Regions from separate parts of the Tumebacillus algifaecis genome, predicted to be linked through region 2. Evidence: riboswitches for the same ligand, from Rfam matches in the RefSeq annotation. Region 2 holds a riboswitch; each other region holds the start of a gene.

Region 1 (5,984 bases), 890 kb from region 2:
GCGACGTCGGCGTCCGAAATGTACACCTTCACGTCACCACCGAACTTGTCGAGTCGCGGTTTGGAGATGCCGACTTGCACCATCTGTACGTCTGCGTAGATCGTCTTGCCGCGACGAATCGCCTCGATGCCCGCTTCGACCGCTTGCGGATGGAAGACGAGGCTGCGACCGAGGTCGAAGTCGGCCGACGCGTGAATCACGCGCTGAACGACAGGATACTGTCGGTCTGTAAACGGGTGTGCGCCAAGTTCCTCGGTGATGATGTCGAAGCTTTTGCTTTCGATCTCTTGCGGCTGTACGGTAAGCGGGACAAAATCAGTTTTAAAGTCCATGGGAAATCTCCTCTCTCATTGCGTTGACCTGTTCGATGATCGCTTCGAAGTCATGGAAGGCAAGACCGTATTGGAGCTTAGGACGACCGATGACGATGACGTGGAGGCCCAGTTCGAGCGCCGCATCCACTTTTTCATCGACAGAACCTTGCTGACCGCTTTCTTTGGTGATCACGACGTTCGTCTTGTACTGGCGGTAGAGCGCTGTGTTCAGGTCTTTCGAAAACGGGCCTTGCATAGCGATGATGTCTTTTTGTGGGAGGCCGAGCTCGGCGCATTTTTCCATGTTGTCGAGACGGGGGAGCATGCGGGCGGTGAGGTTGATCCCCTCCAGACCGAGCAGTCGTTGCGTAAAGATTTGCAACGTTTTGGAGCCGGTGGTGAGCATGATGTTGCCTTTCAGCTCGGCAGCTTTTTCGGCAGCGGCAGCGTAGTCCTCGACGAAGTGCAACAGCGGATTGTGATCGAAGTTGATCGACTCACGCTCAAAGCGGAGATAAGGCACGTTGCACGCGCGACTCGCCGCCATCGCGTTTTTGTGCGCCTCTTCCGCAAAGGGATGGGCGGCATCGACGACAAGGCGAACGCCGTGTTCCGTGATGTACGCGGCCATTTCGTCTGCGGTCATGCGCCCGATGCGGACCGGGACGCCCGCTTCGGTCAAGGAGTTCGCCGCCGAATCGGTGACGACCGATGCGGTCAGCTCATACCCCTCTTGGCGCAGCTTGACGGCCAATTCGCGCGCATCGCTGGTACCTGCGAGATGAAGAATCATTTGCGTACCTCCGCGTGATCATGCTCGTGATGGTGGTCATGGTCGTGGTTATGATCGTGATCATGGTCGTGGTCATGATCGTGATGGTGGTCATGGTCATGATCGTGGTCATGATGATGGTGGTGGTGATGATCCTCCATCGCGGCCAGACGGTATTTGCACAGATCGCAGTTCATCTTCGTCTCACCCTGCGCCGCTTCGACCGCCCGTTCATGAATGATGTTGACGAGGTTGTCATGGAAGCCGAAATAATCGGCCATCACCATCTGCACATCCGGGTAGGTCTGTTGAAACGCCTCCGTCATCGACTCCATCCGCTTGATCAACACGCCTGTGAACAGGAAATAGGGCAAAATGAAAATCCGCTTCGCACCCAGCTTCACACAGCGCTCCACCCCGCCTGCAAAATCGGGTTCGGTCACACCGATGTAACAGGTCTCCACGAAGCCGACCGGAACTTGCTCAAACAGCAGTCGCGAAATTTTGCACAGATCGCTGTTCGCATCCGGATCTGAACTTCCGCGCCCAACGATCAGCACCGCATCATCCGTTCGTTCCGTGCCCGATGGGGAAAAACCAGCTTCGGCCAAACGCGAGCTCAAGATGTCCAGCGCCTTCGTATGCACCCCGATCGGTTTGCCATAGGAGAAAGCGACGTGCGGATGGCGTTCTCGCGCTTCATCGATCTCATGCGGGATGTGCAGTTTCGAGTGCCCGGCACCGAACAGAATCACCGGAACCAGCGTCACCGCTTCTGCACCGCGCGCTACGCAGGTGTCGATGCCCTTGGGGATGCTCGGCGCGGCAAATTCGAGAAAACAGGTCTCCACAATCGGAAACTCTTGCGCCAACTGCTCCTGTACCCGCTCAGCGAACACCAGCAGTTCCTGATTGCCTTCCGGGTCGCGGCTTCCGTGTCCAACCAGCAAAATCGCGTGTTTTTTCGACATGTGTAGTCCTCCTAGTCTCCGCAGACCGTATCGACGGTGATGGCGGGAACGTGTTCGTTGTGGTGATAACCTGCGACCGAACCAATTCGTTTGAAAAATTTATGAAAACGCTCGTCAGGGTGACCTTTTTCTTTGTACTCGGCCAAAACGCGGCCCACCGTATCGACGAGCTCGTCAGCCGAGATCCCTTCGGCGACCGGCTGCGCGGGATGGGCGTTTCTGCCGATCGTCTTCCCACCGAGGAACAGGTCAAATTTGCCACGGCGATAGATGACAGCGAGGTCTTCATGCACCGAGCCGTAGCAGGCCATCGCACAGCCTGCAAAACCGATCTTCAGTTCCTTAGGAACGGCAAGCCCTTGGAATCGTTTGGCGATTTCATCCGCTTCCGGGATCGACTGCGACTTCTCCCCATTGCAGAAGTCGCATGCTTTGATCTGCACCACGTCACCGATCGGCTGCACGAGGAGCCCGACAGCTTGCAACTGGGCGGCGATCTGCTCCGGCTCTTTGGTCGTCACGCGCAGCAACACATAATGGTGCGGCGTGTACTCGATCTCGCCGTCCTCACCCGCCGCTTCGATCAGCGTGGCCAATTGACGCGCGTTCAACTTCTTGTTGCCCACCCCAGGTGAGACGGCGATTTCCAAAATGGCTGGCATCGCGTCAAACGGGTTGAGGGTCGGCTGTTGTACCGCTTTGCTGCTCACAACCCCGCGTTCGGCCAGCATCTGAACGGCCTGCAGAGCCAAGTCGAGCGGTTGCGCGCTTTTCGCAGGCGCTGTGCGAAGCACATCCTCACCTTCGCACACCCCGCTTACAACACTCGCCCCGTCCTGCTCGGGCTCGCTCCTTTGCGTTTCGGCCAGCGTCTCAGCCGCCGTGTTAGCATCATCTGGCAACGTGACCGATCCGCTATCTCCTCCAGTCGGTCGCTCCGTGACGCCGCCGTGGAGTGCCCACGGTTCGTGCTCCGCTTTCAGGCGCTCATTCGCTCGGATCGGTTGCTCCGCTCGGTCCAACGTGTACTTGCGCTGATACCCGCGCGGCGTGATCATTTTTCCGTCATACACAAACGTAGTGCTGTTGCCGATGATCACCGTCGTCAGCATTCCGATGTCATGTTCGAGCATCTCGCCGAGTGTGGTCAGAATCACCGACTGGCGATCGCGATACGCGCTTTTCACCAGTCCGACCGGAGTATCGGCCGCACGGTATTTCAGCAAAATCTTTTGTGTCTCCACGATCTGCCGCGTGCGCTTTCCGGAGCGCGGATTGTACAGCGCGACAATAAAGTCACCCATACCTGCCGCTTCCACCCGGCGTGCGATCAGCTCCCACGGTGTCAAGTGGTCACTGAGCGAGATCGTGCAGGCATCGTGCATCACAGGTGCCCCAAGCAACGAAGCGCAGGAGTTGATCGCCGAGATGCCCGGGATCACTTCCACTTCCACGCCGTCCGCTTCCCGCCAGCCTTTTTGCACCAGCACCTCATAGACGAGGCCGGCCATGCCGTATACGCCAGCATCGCCCGAGGAGATCACCGCCACCTTTTTGCCCATCTCCGCTTGGCGCACCGCTTCGATCGCTCGGCTCACCTCTTCGGTCATGCCCGTACGCACGATCTCTTGATCGGTCAACAGCCCGCGGATCAGATCGACATAAGTGTTATACCCGATGATCACGTCCGACTCCTGAAGCGCCTCGCGCGCACGCTCCGTGATGTGTTGAAAACTCCCCGGTCCAAAACCGATGATCAACAGCTTCCCGCGCATCTCGTTCATCTCCCATCTGAAAATTTCAAATAAAAAACGCCTCCCCGAAGGAAGGCGTCTAAACGTCCACATGCAAATGCATTCACAAAAAAGCATTCATGACAAACGATCGCCCACCCCTCTTATATCCCCGTAAGAAGGTATGGAAAACAATACAGGTAGGTCTCCTGACTCATGGATCATCACATCCTCTGCCTTCCCATCGTGAAACAGTGGCTTGTTAGAGGATGCTACCCAAATTACAGTGGCGGGACCGTGCCGGACTTACACCGGCTTCCCTTTTAAGCTCTTGCGAGCACCTGAACGTTATCCTATTTATTTGTGATCGAACGATTCAAAGTATAGGTGAAAAATTAGGGCTTGTCGAGACCTAAATCGGCAAACGTGGCCATCTCCGACACCAATCGACAAGCGGCTTCCAACAGCGGAATCGCCAGCACCGCCCCCGTTCCTTCCCCGAGGCGCATCTCCAACATCAACAGTGGTTCCAACCCGATTTCCTGCAACAGGGCAAGGTGGGCAGGCTCCTGGGAAAGATGCGACGCGAACAGTGCCTGTTTCACCCGTTCTTCCATCCGTACGGCGACCAGCGCCGCCGCCGCCGCGATCACGCCGTCCACGATCACCGCCATCTTGCGCTCCCACGCGCCGAGGACGACACCGACCAGCCCGGCGATTTCCAGCCCGCCCAGTTTGGCGAGCACATCGAGCGGATCGTTCGCATCCGGCCGATTGACCGCGATCGCCTGCGCGATGATGCGCGCCTTGTGCAACACTTGCTCATCCGCGATGCCAGTTCCGCGACCGACCAACTGCAACAGCGCCGCCTCGTTCTCCGCACTGGCAGACGGTGCGCACTCGTCAGGACTCATTTTGGAACCCGCTTGTTCCTCGCCCACTGCTTCTGCGATCCACTCAGCTCGCCCGAGCAAAACGGCGGCCAGCGCCGCGCTCGGCGTCGTGTTTCCAATGCCCATCTCGCCAAGTGCGACCACCTGCACGCCTTGCGTATGCAACCGTTCGACCGTCTCCACGCCGACTGCGATCGCCTGCTGGGCCTCCTCTTTCGTCATCGCTGGCCCTTTTGCCAGATTGGCTGTGCCCATGCGCACCTTTCGCGAGAGCACGCCCGGCACGTCTCCTTCCACCCGACTGCCGACATCGACCACATGCACCGCACAGTTCATCTGCCGGGCCAACACGTTCACCGCCGCTTTGCCGTTGGCGAAGTTTTGCATCATCAGCCCCGTTACAGCGGATGGGAACGCGCTCACCCCTTCCTCGGTCACACCATGATCGCCGCACATCACCACCACGGCGCGCTGCTCCACCTTCGGGAACACCGTGCCTTGCAACCCTGCCAAACGAATTCCGATCTCCTCCAGTTTCCCGAGGCTTCCCGGCGGTTTCGTCAAAATGTCCCAACGTTCTTTTGCCGCATTGATCATCGCACATCATCCCTTCAAGAAAATAGAAAAAGTCCAAGCCTAAAAAGGCTTGGACTTTCCAAATCCAAACAAAACGATCCATCTCGACAGGCAGGTCTTCTGGCTCTCGGATCATCCCCATCTTCCCTGTCCTTCCCAGACCGAATCGGTCCAGTGGTCAGAGAGGGTCCCCGAATACAGCGGCGGGCCCGCGCGTTTGCTTCCCTATTCTCCCGTCGTGACGGGCACCTGTCGATTGACATCCATTTTTCTAGCTCATAGACTACGGCAAGCCGCGCGAAAAATCAATACTCGATGCCAAAAACAGCGGGGATGCCTTCGTCATAGTAATGCTTGACCGGGTTCATCTCCGTCACCAAGTCGGCAAGTTCGATCACTTCTGGCAAAGCGTTGCGCCCGGTGATCAACAGGTGCACGTAATGCGGGCGAGTTCGGATCGCTTCGAGCACCTCTGCCAACGGCAACACATCGGCCACAGGAAAGCGCTCGATCGACAGCGCATTGTTCAACTCATCCAAAATCACCAGATCGTACTCCCCCGACAGCACGCTCTCCTTCGCCACCGTCCAAGCGCTTTTCAGTGCCGCCCGATGCTCCTCCGGCGTCTTCGTCCAGGTAAACCCGATCCCGAGCTGGCGGATTTCCACGCCCAATTTTTCCAAGGCGATCTGCTCACCATAGGTACGCTCCGGCGACTTGATAAA
Region 2 (5,984 bases):
GTGATCGCCCAGAACACCGAGTATGTCCTGCTCGATGAGCCGCTGAACAATTTGGATATGCGGCATTCGGTGCAGATCATGAAAGTGTTGCGCCGACTGGTCGAGGAGTTGGGCAAAACGGTCATCATCGTCATCCATGACATCAATTTTGCTTCCTGTTACTCCGATCGAATCGTCGCGCTTAAAGACGGGCGGGTTATCAAAGAGGGGAAGACAGAGGAGATCATCACTCCCGAAGTGTTGAGCGAAGTGTACGACATGGACTTCCAGATCGAAACGATCAATGGCAACAAGATCTGTATCTACTTTACGTAATCAAAACATGAGGTGATCAAGATGAAGAAAAATTTTAGTTTCTTAGCGCTGTTTCTCTTCTTCGCCGTGTTCGCCGTCGCTTGCGGCAGCGATACGAACAACGCAACGTCTGGCACGGGCAAGACCGAGCAACCGGCCGCCGTGCAAGAATTGAAGATCAAACACAAATTGGGCGAGGCGACCGTTACGAAAAACCCGAAGAAAGTGGTCGTGTTCGACTTTGGCGCGCTCGACACGCTGGATAAGCTCGGCGTGGAAGTGGCTGGCGTTGCGCAAGGCAGCATCCCGCCCTATCTGAACAAGTACAAAGATGCTAAGTACGTAAACGTCGGTTCTCTGAAAGAGCCAGATTTTGAAAAAATCAGCTCGCTCAACCCCGACCTGATCCTGATCTCCGGTCGTCAACAAGAGGCGTATCCGGAACTACAAAAGCTTGCTCCGACCGTTTATGTCGGCGTGGATAACGCGCGCTTCATGGAATCGTTCAAAGAGAACATGAACACGATCGGCCAAATTTTCGGCAAAGAAGCGGATGTTCAAAAAGAGATTGCCGAGATCGAGAAGAAAGTGAAAGTGATCAGCGACAAAGCGAAGTCGAGCGGCAAAAACGCTTTGGTCATCCTTGCGAACGAAGGTGCGATCAGTGCGTACGGTCCGGGCTCCAGATTTGGTCTGGTGCATGACGTGATGGGCATCACCGCTGTTGAGAAAAACTTGGAAGTTTCGACGCACGGTCAAAGCATCACCTTTGAGTTTGTCGCTGAGAAGAACCCGGACTACCTGTTTGTTGTCGATCGCGGTGCAGTCGCAGGCAGCGACGGGAAAAGCACAGCGAGCGCGCTGGTGGAAAACGATTTGGTAAAGAAAACGAAAGCGTTCAAAAACGGCAAGATCGTCTATCTCGACCCGAATTACTGGTACCTCTCCGGCGGCGGTCTGGTGTCCGTCTCCGAGATGATCAACCAAGTCTACGAAAAATTCGAATAGTCAAAGCACAGAAAAAGGCACTCGCTACGGAGTGCCTTTTTCTGTGTCTTGGCCTTGGAGCAGTCGTTTAAAGGATGAGACATCGCGCGGTGGCTCGATGTCGTGGCGGCGTGCCTCGGGCAGCGCCTGCCAAAGTTGGTACAGGATCGGTAGTTCCAATCCAAGGGCTGTGATCTGCTCTTCGTTTTGGAAGACCTCGGCGGGAGGTCCGGCCAGCACGCAACGGCCGTGATCCAAGACCAGCATCCAGTCCGCATAGGCGTAGGCCAGATTCATGTCGTGTGTGGCCATCACCGTCGTGACCCCTTGGGAATGCACGCGTTCCAGTTCTTCGAGCAACAGTTGTTCCGACCTACGATCCAGATAGGCGGTCGGTTCATCGAGCAGGAGCAGTTCCGGTTCCAGTGCGAGGACGCCGGCCAGCGCCACGCGCTTTTTCTGACCCAGACTTAATTGGTGCAGTGGCTGATCGGCCAACTCTGTCAATTTTAACTGGTTCAGGATGCTGGTGGTGCGCGCCTCGATCTGTGCTTCGGGAAGTTTCGCATTGCGCAGTCCATAAGAGATGTCTTCAAGCGGAGTGTTGAGGATCAATTGCTGTTCCGGATCTTGAAAGACGAGACCGATGTTCTGACGCAGTTTTTGGAGTGCTTTGTGCTTGTAGGTCAGTGGCTCTCCTTTCCAACTGACAACGCCCGCATCGGGGCGGTTGATGCCGATCGCTTGCAGGAACAGGGTCGATTTGCCCGAACCGTTATGCCCGCAGAGCACCGTCTTTTTCCCTTGGGGAATGGAGAGTGTCAAGTTGTTCAGGGCGGGTTGCGAAGCGCCCGGATAGGAGTAGGTGAGCGACGTCACTTCGAAGATCGAGTTCATATCCATACCTCCAAACAGATCAGGACCAGCAGGCCGAGCACACTTTCCAGTCGATAGCGGAACGGGACGGGCTTGGCTTGATACGGGGCCAAACTGATCTCATCGGCAAAGCCCCGTGATAACAGGCCGTGAGAAAGACCGCGGTATTGGTGCATCGTCTTGGCAAACAGATGCACGACCAGATGGGCCAAATCGTGCAGGGAGCGCGAGAAACCAACATATCCCCCTCGGGCCCGCTGCGCGACGTTGATGTCATGTGCAGTGTCTGCCAACAAGAAGATAAAGCGGTACATGATCAGCATCAGCTCCAGGACGAGGGAGGGGACGCGCAGCCGTTTTAACACCTGTAGCAGTTCGGTGAACGGCGTGGTCAGGATCAGAAAAAACATGCAGGACAAGCAGGCTGCGATCCGCATAAACAGTTCTCCCGCGCGAAGGAGTCCGCTGTCTGTGATATAGAGTCCAGTATCAGCAAACAACGGGATGAACATCATCCCGTTGTGCTTGAGAAAGTCTGACTCCGACCCGATTTCCAACAGGAGGGCCGGGCTTCCTGCGACGAAGAACAGACAAGAGACAGCGAATAAGAGCAGAAAAGATCGGAAAGGGATACGGGCATAGCGCACGGTCCACACGATGATCCAGACGGCGATGAGCAGTTGGACGAGCGGGTGACTGGAGATGGCCAGCACAAACAGGGCGGCCGCAAAACCACATTTCCACAGCGGTGAAACGGAGCGAAATGCATTGCTGTAGGAAAGGGTGTCGATCAGCCGGATCATTGTGTTTTTGCTTGGGTGGACTTCCCTTTTAACCGTCCAAATGTGTATCCGACCACTCCAGCGCCAAGAGCTGCTTGCAAGGCGAACAACATGCTTTCCGTCTCCGAAGGCAGTTCGGTCAGCGCGTTGAACCACGGCTCATAGGTTGGATCGATCTCGAGAATCGCTTCTTCGGCAGCTCCGTCCGCTCCGCCAAATTCGGCGTTGATCAACAACAGCGGAAGCAAGGCAAGGAGGATGACGGCGAGCAAGAGGAGGGCATTTTTCATACCGATTTTCATGAACGGATAGCTCCTTTCATTTTGCGATTGAGCAGGGACAGCTCTTCTGTGTTGTATTTTTGCAGCCAGTTCCAGACCAGTACGGTCAGCAAGCCTTCACTGATCGCCAGAGGAATTTGAGTGAGTGCAAAGATGCTACCGAACTTTGCAAAGGAAGCCAAGATCCCACCCGTTTCGGAAGGAAAAGCGAGCGACAATTGCAGCGACGTGACAACATAGGTGGAGAGGTCGGCAAACATCGCAGCTGCGAAGATGGCGATTTTTTGCTGACCGGTGGTGTTCATCAGCAGCTTGTACATGAAGTAACCGACAAACGGGCCAGCCACCGCCATCGAGAAGGCGTTGGCGCCAAGCGTGGTCAGACCTCCGTGCGCCAGAAGCAGAGCTTGGAAGAGCAGGACGATCGAACCGAGCACGCTCATCGGCAGTGGGCCGAACATGACGGTGCCGAGGCCAACTCCGGTCGGATGCGAGCTGCTGCCTGTAACTGAGGGGAGTTTCAGCGCGGAGAGGACGAAGGTGAAGGCGCCGGCCATGCCGATCATCAGCTTCAATTCGGGGTTTTCTTTGGTGATCTTTACGAGGGCGCGCAGACCGAGCACAAAGAAGGGCAGGAACACAGCCCACCAGAAGAGGGACCAGCCTGGGGAGAGAAACCCTTCCATGATATGCATCGCATAGGCAGATTCAGATGCGTTCAGATACAGATAAATCGTCAGGGCGAAGGTGAGTAGCAATGGTGCGATCTTGCGAACTTTCTTCATCGTGTGTACCTCCTGTTCATGTTTAGACATAAAAAAACCAATCCATAAGCGATGGATTGGTCTAATGTACGCACAAGCAAACGACAACACAGCGTGTTGTTGTTTGAACTTCTCGTACACCACTCCTTTCCGCGAAGGATGATAGGTGTAACAAACGAGGTAGGTCTCCTGGCTTGGGATCGTCATTCTCTTTCGCCTTCCCCGATCGAGGATCGAGTGGCCTGTGGAAAGAGAACTCCCCCTATACAGTGGCGGGACCGCTCGGGATTTGCACCCGATTCCCTGTTACCCCTTGCGTTGGCAAGGGCACCTGTTTGCTCACGATATTTACTTTCCAGTCTACTATTCGGAATGCAGAGGAGAAATCCTGCCTGCTTCCCATTGATTCTGAATTTCTGGGCGCAGCAGATCTTGCTAGGTGTCGAGGGAGCGATCGCCAAGACTGTTGCGCGGGAGGTTGGGATCATGGAGCGAGTTCGCTTCCTAGCTGGTGTTGGCTGGCTCCTAGCCGAGCAGGTGGAACGGGACGTTCGGCTCGCTGTCTGGGCAATTAAAGATGCGGGAGTTCGCTTGCCAATTGTGCAAGGCGACGGTTGGCCTGATCGTTGAACAGGCCGCCGTGGTAGCAGATGACCGTTTCGATGTCGTAGCGGGTCAGCGTCTGCAGGGAGTGGATGGCGGTGTCCATGTCGAGCGTGTAATCAGGATGCGGGCCTTGCAGTTGACCGTCCACCACCATCAGCGCGTCGCCTGCGATCAACGTTTTGCTCGCCGCGTGGTACAGGCTGATATGTCCGGGCGTGTGACCTGGCGTGTCGAGGATGGTGAGGCCGCCGCCGATGGGCAGTTGTTCGCCGTCTGTCACCGTTTTGTCAACGGGTGCTTTGGGAGGATGCTGCAACATGGAGAGGAACGCGTTGCGCCACTCGACAGGCACATCGGGTGGGAGCGACGCTTCCGCCTGAGCGATCGCCGCGGGCGTAAGTTTCAAGAGTTGTTGTTCGCCTTCGATGTACGGTTTTTCCACGGCGTTGGCGAGGACTTCGATCTTCTGCGGCGCCGCTTCGAGAATGGTCGGCAAACTGCCGATGTGATCGAGGTCTTGGTGGGTCAAAATGAGATGGCTGAGCTTCTCAAACGGCAGGCCAGCCTGTTCGACCGCGGCGCGCAAGAGCGGCAGTTGGCCGGGGTATCCAGCATCGATGAGCACCGCTGTGTGTTGATCCCAGAGCAAAGTCGGAAAGATGGTTTCCACTCTTCCCATCATCGGTGCTGATATTTCGAGCATTTTCAAACCGCTGGTTGGCTGCATCTGAATCCCTCCATTTTTTGGTTCTCTTGTAGTTCGATGTGGAAAAATATGATTCCTGCTTGCATATATTTAAATATTACTATCTGTTAAAATGGAGATAAGTCGATGATGAAGATGGGAGTTGCGCTATGAAAACCAGGGCCACTTCACAACGAACAAATGGGACGGGGCGGGCGGCCAGCAGGACGACTCCCGCTCCGTCTGCCAGAAGCACGTCACATCCGATTGTGCAAATGCAACAGCTCGTGGGCAATAAACGCACGTCACAGATGCTCTACAGTCTGGTACAGGCCAAGCAATCGAGGACGTCTCAGCCTGTTGCACAGCGGATGAAGATCGTCGAGAGCGGGGAAGAGGTTGGGTTGGACGATTCGCGCGTCTATGAGTTGACGGCCGCAGCGTGGCTTCAGGCGATCAATACCGGGCAAGTGCGCGCGTCCGAGTATGAGATCAACGTGTTGCGTCAGTTACATGAAGCGTCCCAACTCGATACGGACAGCGATTCCGACATGGAGGAGGAACTGAATCCTGACCAGCGGGAACTGCTCGATCAGATGCGACCCGTTTTTGAGTCGCAGGTGAGAAAGCGCCAGGGAAAGAAACTGCCCGGGAAAAAGGTGCAGGGCGATTTGCTGGAGCACCATACGTCCGTCTTTTCGAATGATCT
Region 3 (5,984 bases), 930 kb from region 2:
GTTGCCTGATCTTGCCCACACCGTCCAATCCGACCGGAGTGGTTCAAGATGCGGACAGCTTGCAGGCGATCGCCGAAGTGTTGCGCGACCGCGATGTCTTCGTCATCTCCGATGAGATTTATAGCGAACTACTATATGAAGGAACGCATGCGTCGATCGCCGCGCAGCCTGCGATGCGCGAAAAGACGATCGTCATCAACGGGTTGTCCAAATCACACTCGATGACCGGCTGGCGCATCGGCCTTACGTTTGCCCCCGCCTATCTAACAAAACAGATGGTCAAAGTCCATCAATACAATGCCGCCTGCGCTTCCTCGATCTCGCAGTATGCTGCGTTAGAAGCGCTGACAGCAGGGATCGACGACGCCGCACCGATGCGTGAAGAATATCGCCAGCGCCGCGATTACGTCTGTGCTCGCCTGCTCGCCATGGGCTTTGATCTGGTCAAGCCGAGCGGAGCGTTCTACCTTTTCCCCTCGATCCGAAAATTCGGCCTGTCCTCCTTCGACTTCGCCACCCGCCTGCTCGAACAAGCTCGGGTCGCCGTCGTGCCCGGCGTTGCATTTTCTCCACTGGGTGAAGGATTCATTCGCATCTCCTATGCTTCGTCGATGGAGCAGTTGCAAGAGGCGATGGATCGCTTGGAAACGTTTATGAAATCACTCTAACCAAAAGAAGCGAAGCACAACATGTGTGCTTCGCTTCTGCTTTTTAGCAAGATTCAATTGTCAGCCCCATTGATTACACTTATGAAAAAATATGTTTACAACCATTGCATAAGCAGATTGTTCCAGTTACAATCAAAACGATGTCATGCAGGCCAGAAAAGGGAGTTTTTGTTTTGAACAAAAAACTATGGCTCCAACTGAACACCAAGCGTTTCCAAACAAGGCTGCTCATCTTTTCACTGCTCAGCGCAGCGACGGCTGAGACACTCAAATGCATTTATTGGGGGATCAAAGTGTTGCAAGCATCCGCACTCTAATCCCCTTGTAAAACAATAGAAGAGGCGGGTCAGGATTGCACCTGTTGCAAGAAAGGCGCTCCATCAGGTACCCATCCGTCCAAAGAGAGTCACCTGATGGAAGCCAATCATCGGACTGCATGATGTCCAGGTACAATCTGACCTGTCTCTCCTAAGCTCTAGTAACCGTAATGAGTCTACCTATTATCCATACTGCCCATACACACAGGTAATCCTACTCTCCGCGATCAAAATTTGTCAAGCGAGCGACGGAGCAGAGTTCTCCGTGTGCCAAGCCCTTCCGAGCTGGGCCAATCGAACCGCTATGCTGTCAGCTACTCCTTCTCCTCCACACCTGCTTGGTCGAAAAACAACTCATCGACCGTCAGCTTGAAAAACCGCGCCAACTTGATCTGCAGTTCCCTGCGCGGAAACCTGTGCCCTGCCTCGATCATCGCATAAGTGCTGACCGGAATCCCAATCTCATTCGCCATTTCCTTTTGCGTTCGATCACCGCGCAATGCTGCCATCTTCTCGTTTTTCATGCGCCCTCCCGCCCACACTTCGAAACCTATATGCAATCATTATAGATACGTATCGTGAACAGTTCAACGCAAAGTACAGCAAGTACACATTATGTGTACCATTTTGCTCTATACGAATGAGAATCACCATGATAGGATGGGGAGGAAATGGCAATCACATTACGTGATTTTAAGAAGGGGGCGTATGTGTGACAAACACATTTTGTGAACGATTATCAGCACTTCGAGTCAAAAGCGGCCTTTCGCAGCAGAAGTTTGCAGACATCTTGAATCTGACCAAAAGCGCACTCTCCAACTACGAAAACGGCACTCGCGAGCCTAACTATGCGACCTTGGTCAACATTGCGGACAACCTCAACGTCTCGCTCGATTACTTGCTCGGGCGCACCGACGACCCTCGCCCCGTCAAACTAACTGTCGGCACTGAGCGACCTTTCGAATTTCCCTACAGAGAACTTCTGAAAAGCTTAAAAGACGACCAATATACGTTGGGTGGACGCCCGATCCCACATTTGATGAAGACGATGATTCAAATCCCGCTCGAATCGATTCAAAAAATCATCAACGCCTTTTTGGCGGAGAACAAGTAATCGCGTTGCCCGTTTGTTTCCTCGCGTGTATAAAATGCAGAAACAGCAAAGGAGTCCACGCGGGCTCCTTTGCTGTTTGGGGTCCTCTCCATCCTCTGTCGTTTGCGCTCAGCTGCAGACGCCCTTGCGAACAGAAGGTGCAAAGAGATCACTCCATTCGCTTACAATTGTTCCTGCGCCATCTTCTTCCGACGTTCCATCCGCACCGCATAGCGTCCTTCTGCCAATTCGTACTGCCTGCGCTCCTCAGCAGATTGCGGTACAACTTGCGGCACCGCAGTCGGCTTCCCTTCCTCATCTAATGCGATAAACGTCAGATAGGCCCTTGCCGTCAATTGTCGCTCTCCGGTCAGCAGGTTCTCCGATTCCACCTTCACATAGACTTCCATCGAGGTTTTGTGCACCCATGTGACATACGCCTCCAGATTGATCGCTTCCCCCGTCTTGATCGGCGCTAAAAAATCGAAATTGTCACTGCCGACCGTAACCACCGGTTTGCGACTGTGCCGCATCGCGGCGATGCAGGCGATTTTATCGACATAGGCCATCACTTTGCCGCCAAAGATCGTTTTGTGATGGTTGGTGTCCGGTGGAAATACGAGATCGGTCATGCTGGTTCTCGACTCACTACTTGGCTTGCTGAACTGTGTCATCGTAATACACTCCTTTTTGAACGATACTGCTGTAGCCAAACAAAAAACCCAACCGATAGGGTTGGGTTGGGGCGTGTACAACGAAGTGGACGACATCAAAATGAGATCGTCAAGTGGACACACCGTTCCTTTCCGCGAAGGTTGCTTGGTGTAGCGAGCAAGGTAGGTCTCCTGGCTTCCGAATCATCGCGTTCTCTCGTCTTCCCCAACGTGGATTGAGTGACATTGCTGAGAGATAGCTCCCCGGTTACAGTGGCGGGACCGCTCGGGATTTGCACCCGATTCCCTGTTACCCCTCGTGCTATGTGCGAGGGCACCTTACTGCCGACTTATGCAGTTGTAGTTTTACTATACCAGCTCACTCCTAAAACGCAAACATGCACATCATCTTCTCATTGGTGCGGAACAGCCGGGTCAGCGTCTCCACATGCGCCGCATCGGACAGCTTGGCCAAACCTAAGCGGTGCAGGCGGTCGAACGTGGTCGTGCCTGCGAGCAAGCTGGAAAAATCGGCGACAGGAAGCGTCAGTTCGGCATCGACCGGACCCTCGGTCACCATCTGCGGACGGCCTTCGTCGAAATACAGCAACGTGCTGGCCTCGTTTTGCGGGAGAAAGCTGTCTTCGAGGGTCAGCTTCAGCTTGAACGTCTCCCCGTTGAAGTTGTGTTTTTGCAATTCGGCAAACAACTTTGGAACATCGACCACGCGCACCATCAACCCGCAACCACTGACGCTGGTTTCGAGGAAGATCGAATCGAACACATCGTGCATGTTCGTCGATGTGGTGCTCAACAAGTAATGAATCCCCTCATCTTGTGTGCTGATGTTGACGCGGTGGAACTGGTCCGCTTGGCTGTGCAAGAAGGTGAACAGCTCCTGCAAGGCCTGATCGCTCTCGTAGACGATGTGCGGGATATAGATCTGGTTGACCAGCATGTGATCTTTGATGAAACGCATCAACATATAGCCTTTCAACACACCGTCTTCGCGGAAGCCGACGACGCGGGCGCTGTCCGCCTTGAAGAACCCTTCGAGATGGTGCGCAGACAACGGGGTCAGTCCATTGCGCGTCAGACTGTAGCGGTTGTAGCAGGCGACCACTTCTTCGAGGTTGTCGCTCGTCAGAATTTCCAAATTGTCCTTGCTCGTATAGCGCGGCAGGTTGGACGGCTCGATGCTGAAGCGACGGTGCTCGACGCCCGCACCGAAGCCCATCTGATTATAGAAGGACATGCGAAACGGAAACAGCGTGACAAAGCTGGTCCCTTTTTCACGGAAATGCTGAAGTGAGAAAGTCATGATCTCCTTGGCGATCTTCTCTTTTTTATACAAGAGATCGACTGCGACCAACGCGACGCCGCCCACCGGAACCATGCCTTGACCGCGCAGGTTCATCTCAAAATCGAGCAGGCACATGCCGCCGACCATCGTTTGCTCACGGAAGACTCCGTAAAACGTGCGCTCCGGAAAGCTGAAAAAGCGCTTCATCGAAGCTACCACTTGCTCCAGCGTGCCGCCAAAACCCGGGTACGCGTTGCGGTACAGTTTGGCAAATAATTCTGTATCTTCAAGTCCTAACTTTTTGATCTCAAGCATGCTGGACGACTCCTTCAATTTTTAATTCTATTATAAACGAAACCTTCCATTTTTGGATATGCTCCCCTTCATATCTATACAGCCGCTTCCTGCGTTCTACCACTGTTTTTTGTACAGAATCCTTGACAACGAGAATCATTATCACCTATGCTACAAGTAACGAATCTAACCGAACCCTCTTTTCCTGGAAAGGAGTTTGTATACAAGATGAACCAGCTGCCGCAGCATGTGAAAATCATCGAACGTTTGCGTCAAGAAGGGATGCGCCTGCCCTTCCATTTTGCAGAGGAGCAAGATCGTCCAGAAGGCATTGCGATCGAACGTCTGCTCAAGGACGTTACTTTGTTGCGCAATCTGATGCAAAATGTGGCGACGCAGATGCAGTCAAACAACCTAGTCGCTGCCGCATCGCTGTTTCAAAAGCGGCTGGCTTCCGTCTTGCTCGCTTCCGTTCTCACGCCGCTGTCAACCGTCGGGCTTGGCCTGATCGCCGATGCCGACTCGACGGAGATCGTGCTCGTGGACAACCTGCCTGCCCGTGTGATCCTTGATAGCAGTCACCTGCAACTGCTCGTCAATCGCCTGCCCCACGATTATCAAAACCTTGGCCCTGGCCATGTCCATCACGATTCTGCACAGGTGCAACTTGTGCTCAAAGCGCTGTTCGATCGGACGCTCGGGCCGTTGATCTATCAGATCGCCTCCGAGTTCAAACTGTCCCCAAAAGTCATGTGGGGCAATGTCGGTAACTTTGTCGGCTATCTGTACGGGGAACTGTGCGACCACCCCGTCTATCAACAAGCCGCACAAGCCGACAAAGAGGTACTCTTTCACTCGGTCGGTTTCACTGCGCCGCCGCTTTCCCAAACGTTCCACGAAGTCTGGCTGGAAGAGATCACTCCAGCTCGCAAAATTCGTGTGCGCAATTCCTGTTGCCTGTGGAACCAGTTCCCCGGCAACAAATCCTGTACCACCTGTCCGCTTGTCTGCAACGCCGAGCGAGCAGAATTGCTCACCGCTTACAACGCCTAATCGAATATGCCTACCCAAGCCTTGCCTTCCTTCGGAAGCGCAAGGCTTTTTTACTATTTTTTTATTAAAAAAAGAGAAGCGCGAACAAAGTTATTGACATGAGAATGGTTATCATTCAATATAAGTTATGGTGATAATGATTCTCATTCCCATATTTGCAAAGGAAGGTGTCTCGTTTGACCGCATCCTTCGTCCTCGCGCCGGAGCAACCGCGTCCGGTGTTACAGTCGATTGCCGACTGTGTTGGCAACACGCCGCTCGTGCAGTTGAACCGGCTGTTCCCCGGCCGGAACATATATGCCAAGTTGGAGCTGATGAACCCCGGCGGCAGCATGAAAGACCGCCCCGCTCGCTACATCATCGAAAAAGGCTTGGCCGATGGCATTTTCACACCCGATACCCACCTGATCGAAAGTACGTCGGGCAATCTCGGCATCGCGCTGGCGATGATCTCCCGCATGTACGGCTTGCGCTTTACCGCGATTGTCGATCCGAAGATCACCAAGACCAACCTGAACATCATCAAGCAGTTCGGGGCGAACATCGACATGGTCAGCGTCCCCGATGCGGCAGGGGGCTATCTGCAAACGCGCATCAACCGTG

The links. Region 2 has a riboswitch for cobalamin ahead of CIG75_RS01060 (energy-coupling factor ABC transporter permease). Riboswitches for the same ligand answer to the same signal wherever they lie in the genome.
Region 1: it holds a riboswitch for cobalamin, as region 2 does, so the genes downstream of both, cobJ (precorrin-3B C(17)-methyltransferase) here and CIG75_RS01060 (energy-coupling factor ABC transporter permease) in region 2, are expected to answer to the same signal.
Region 3: it holds a riboswitch for cobalamin, as region 2 does, so the genes downstream of both, CIG75_RS16770 (acyl-CoA thioesterase) here and CIG75_RS01060 (energy-coupling factor ABC transporter permease) in region 2, are expected to answer to the same signal.

The regions. Positions count from the first base shown of each region.
Region 1 covers NZ_CP022657.1:3,828,107-3,834,090, forward strand. The annotation lists gene CIG75_RS16935 (precorrin-8X methylmutase) at 1-332, opposite strand, end outside; gene cobK (precorrin-6A reductase) at 322-1,107, opposite strand; gene CIG75_RS16945 (sirohydrochlorin chelatase) at 1,104-2,057, opposite strand; gene cobJ (precorrin-3B C(17)-methyltransferase) at 2,069-3,832, opposite strand; cobalamin riboswitch at 3,973-4,150, opposite strand; gene CIG75_RS16955 (nicotinate-nucleotide--dimethylbenzimidazole phosphoribosyltransferase) at 4,186-5,280, opposite strand; cobalamin riboswitch at 5,353-5,527, opposite strand; gene cobO (cob(I)yrinic acid a,c-diamide adenosyltransferase) at 5,565-5,984, opposite strand, start outside.
Region 2 covers NZ_CP022657.1:198,873-204,856, forward strand. The annotation lists gene CIG75_RS01035 (iron ABC transporter ATP-binding protein) at 1-315, shown strand, start outside; gene CIG75_RS01040 (siderophore ABC transporter substrate-binding protein) at 337-1,302, shown strand; gene CIG75_RS01045 (energy-coupling factor ABC transporter ATP-binding protein) at 1,327-2,178, opposite strand; gene cbiQ (cobalt ECF transporter T component CbiQ) at 2,175-2,960, opposite strand; gene CIG75_RS01055 (energy-coupling factor ABC transporter substrate-binding protein) at 2,957-3,241, opposite strand; gene CIG75_RS01060 (energy-coupling factor ABC transporter permease) at 3,238-4,005, opposite strand; cobalamin riboswitch at 4,147-4,334, opposite strand; gene CIG75_RS01065 (MBL fold metallo-hydrolase) at 4,556-5,317, opposite strand; gene CIG75_RS01070 (hypothetical protein) at 5,446-5,984, shown strand, end outside.
Region 3 covers NZ_CP022657.1:3,789,473-3,795,456, forward strand. The annotation lists gene CIG75_RS16755 (aminotransferase A) at 1-668, shown strand, start outside; gene CIG75_RS20825 (hypothetical protein) at 842-985, shown strand; gene CIG75_RS16760 (helix-turn-helix transcriptional regulator) at 1,300-1,509, opposite strand; gene CIG75_RS16765 (helix-turn-helix domain-containing protein) at 1,698-2,099, shown strand; gene CIG75_RS16770 (acyl-CoA thioesterase) at 2,261-2,752, opposite strand; cobalamin riboswitch at 2,897-3,088, opposite strand; gene CIG75_RS16775 (GNAT family N-acetyltransferase) at 3,117-4,349, opposite strand; gene CIG75_RS16780 (IucA/IucC family C-terminal-domain containing protein) at 4,557-5,381, shown strand; gene sbnA (2,3-diaminopropionate biosynthesis protein SbnA) at 5,558-5,984, shown strand, end outside.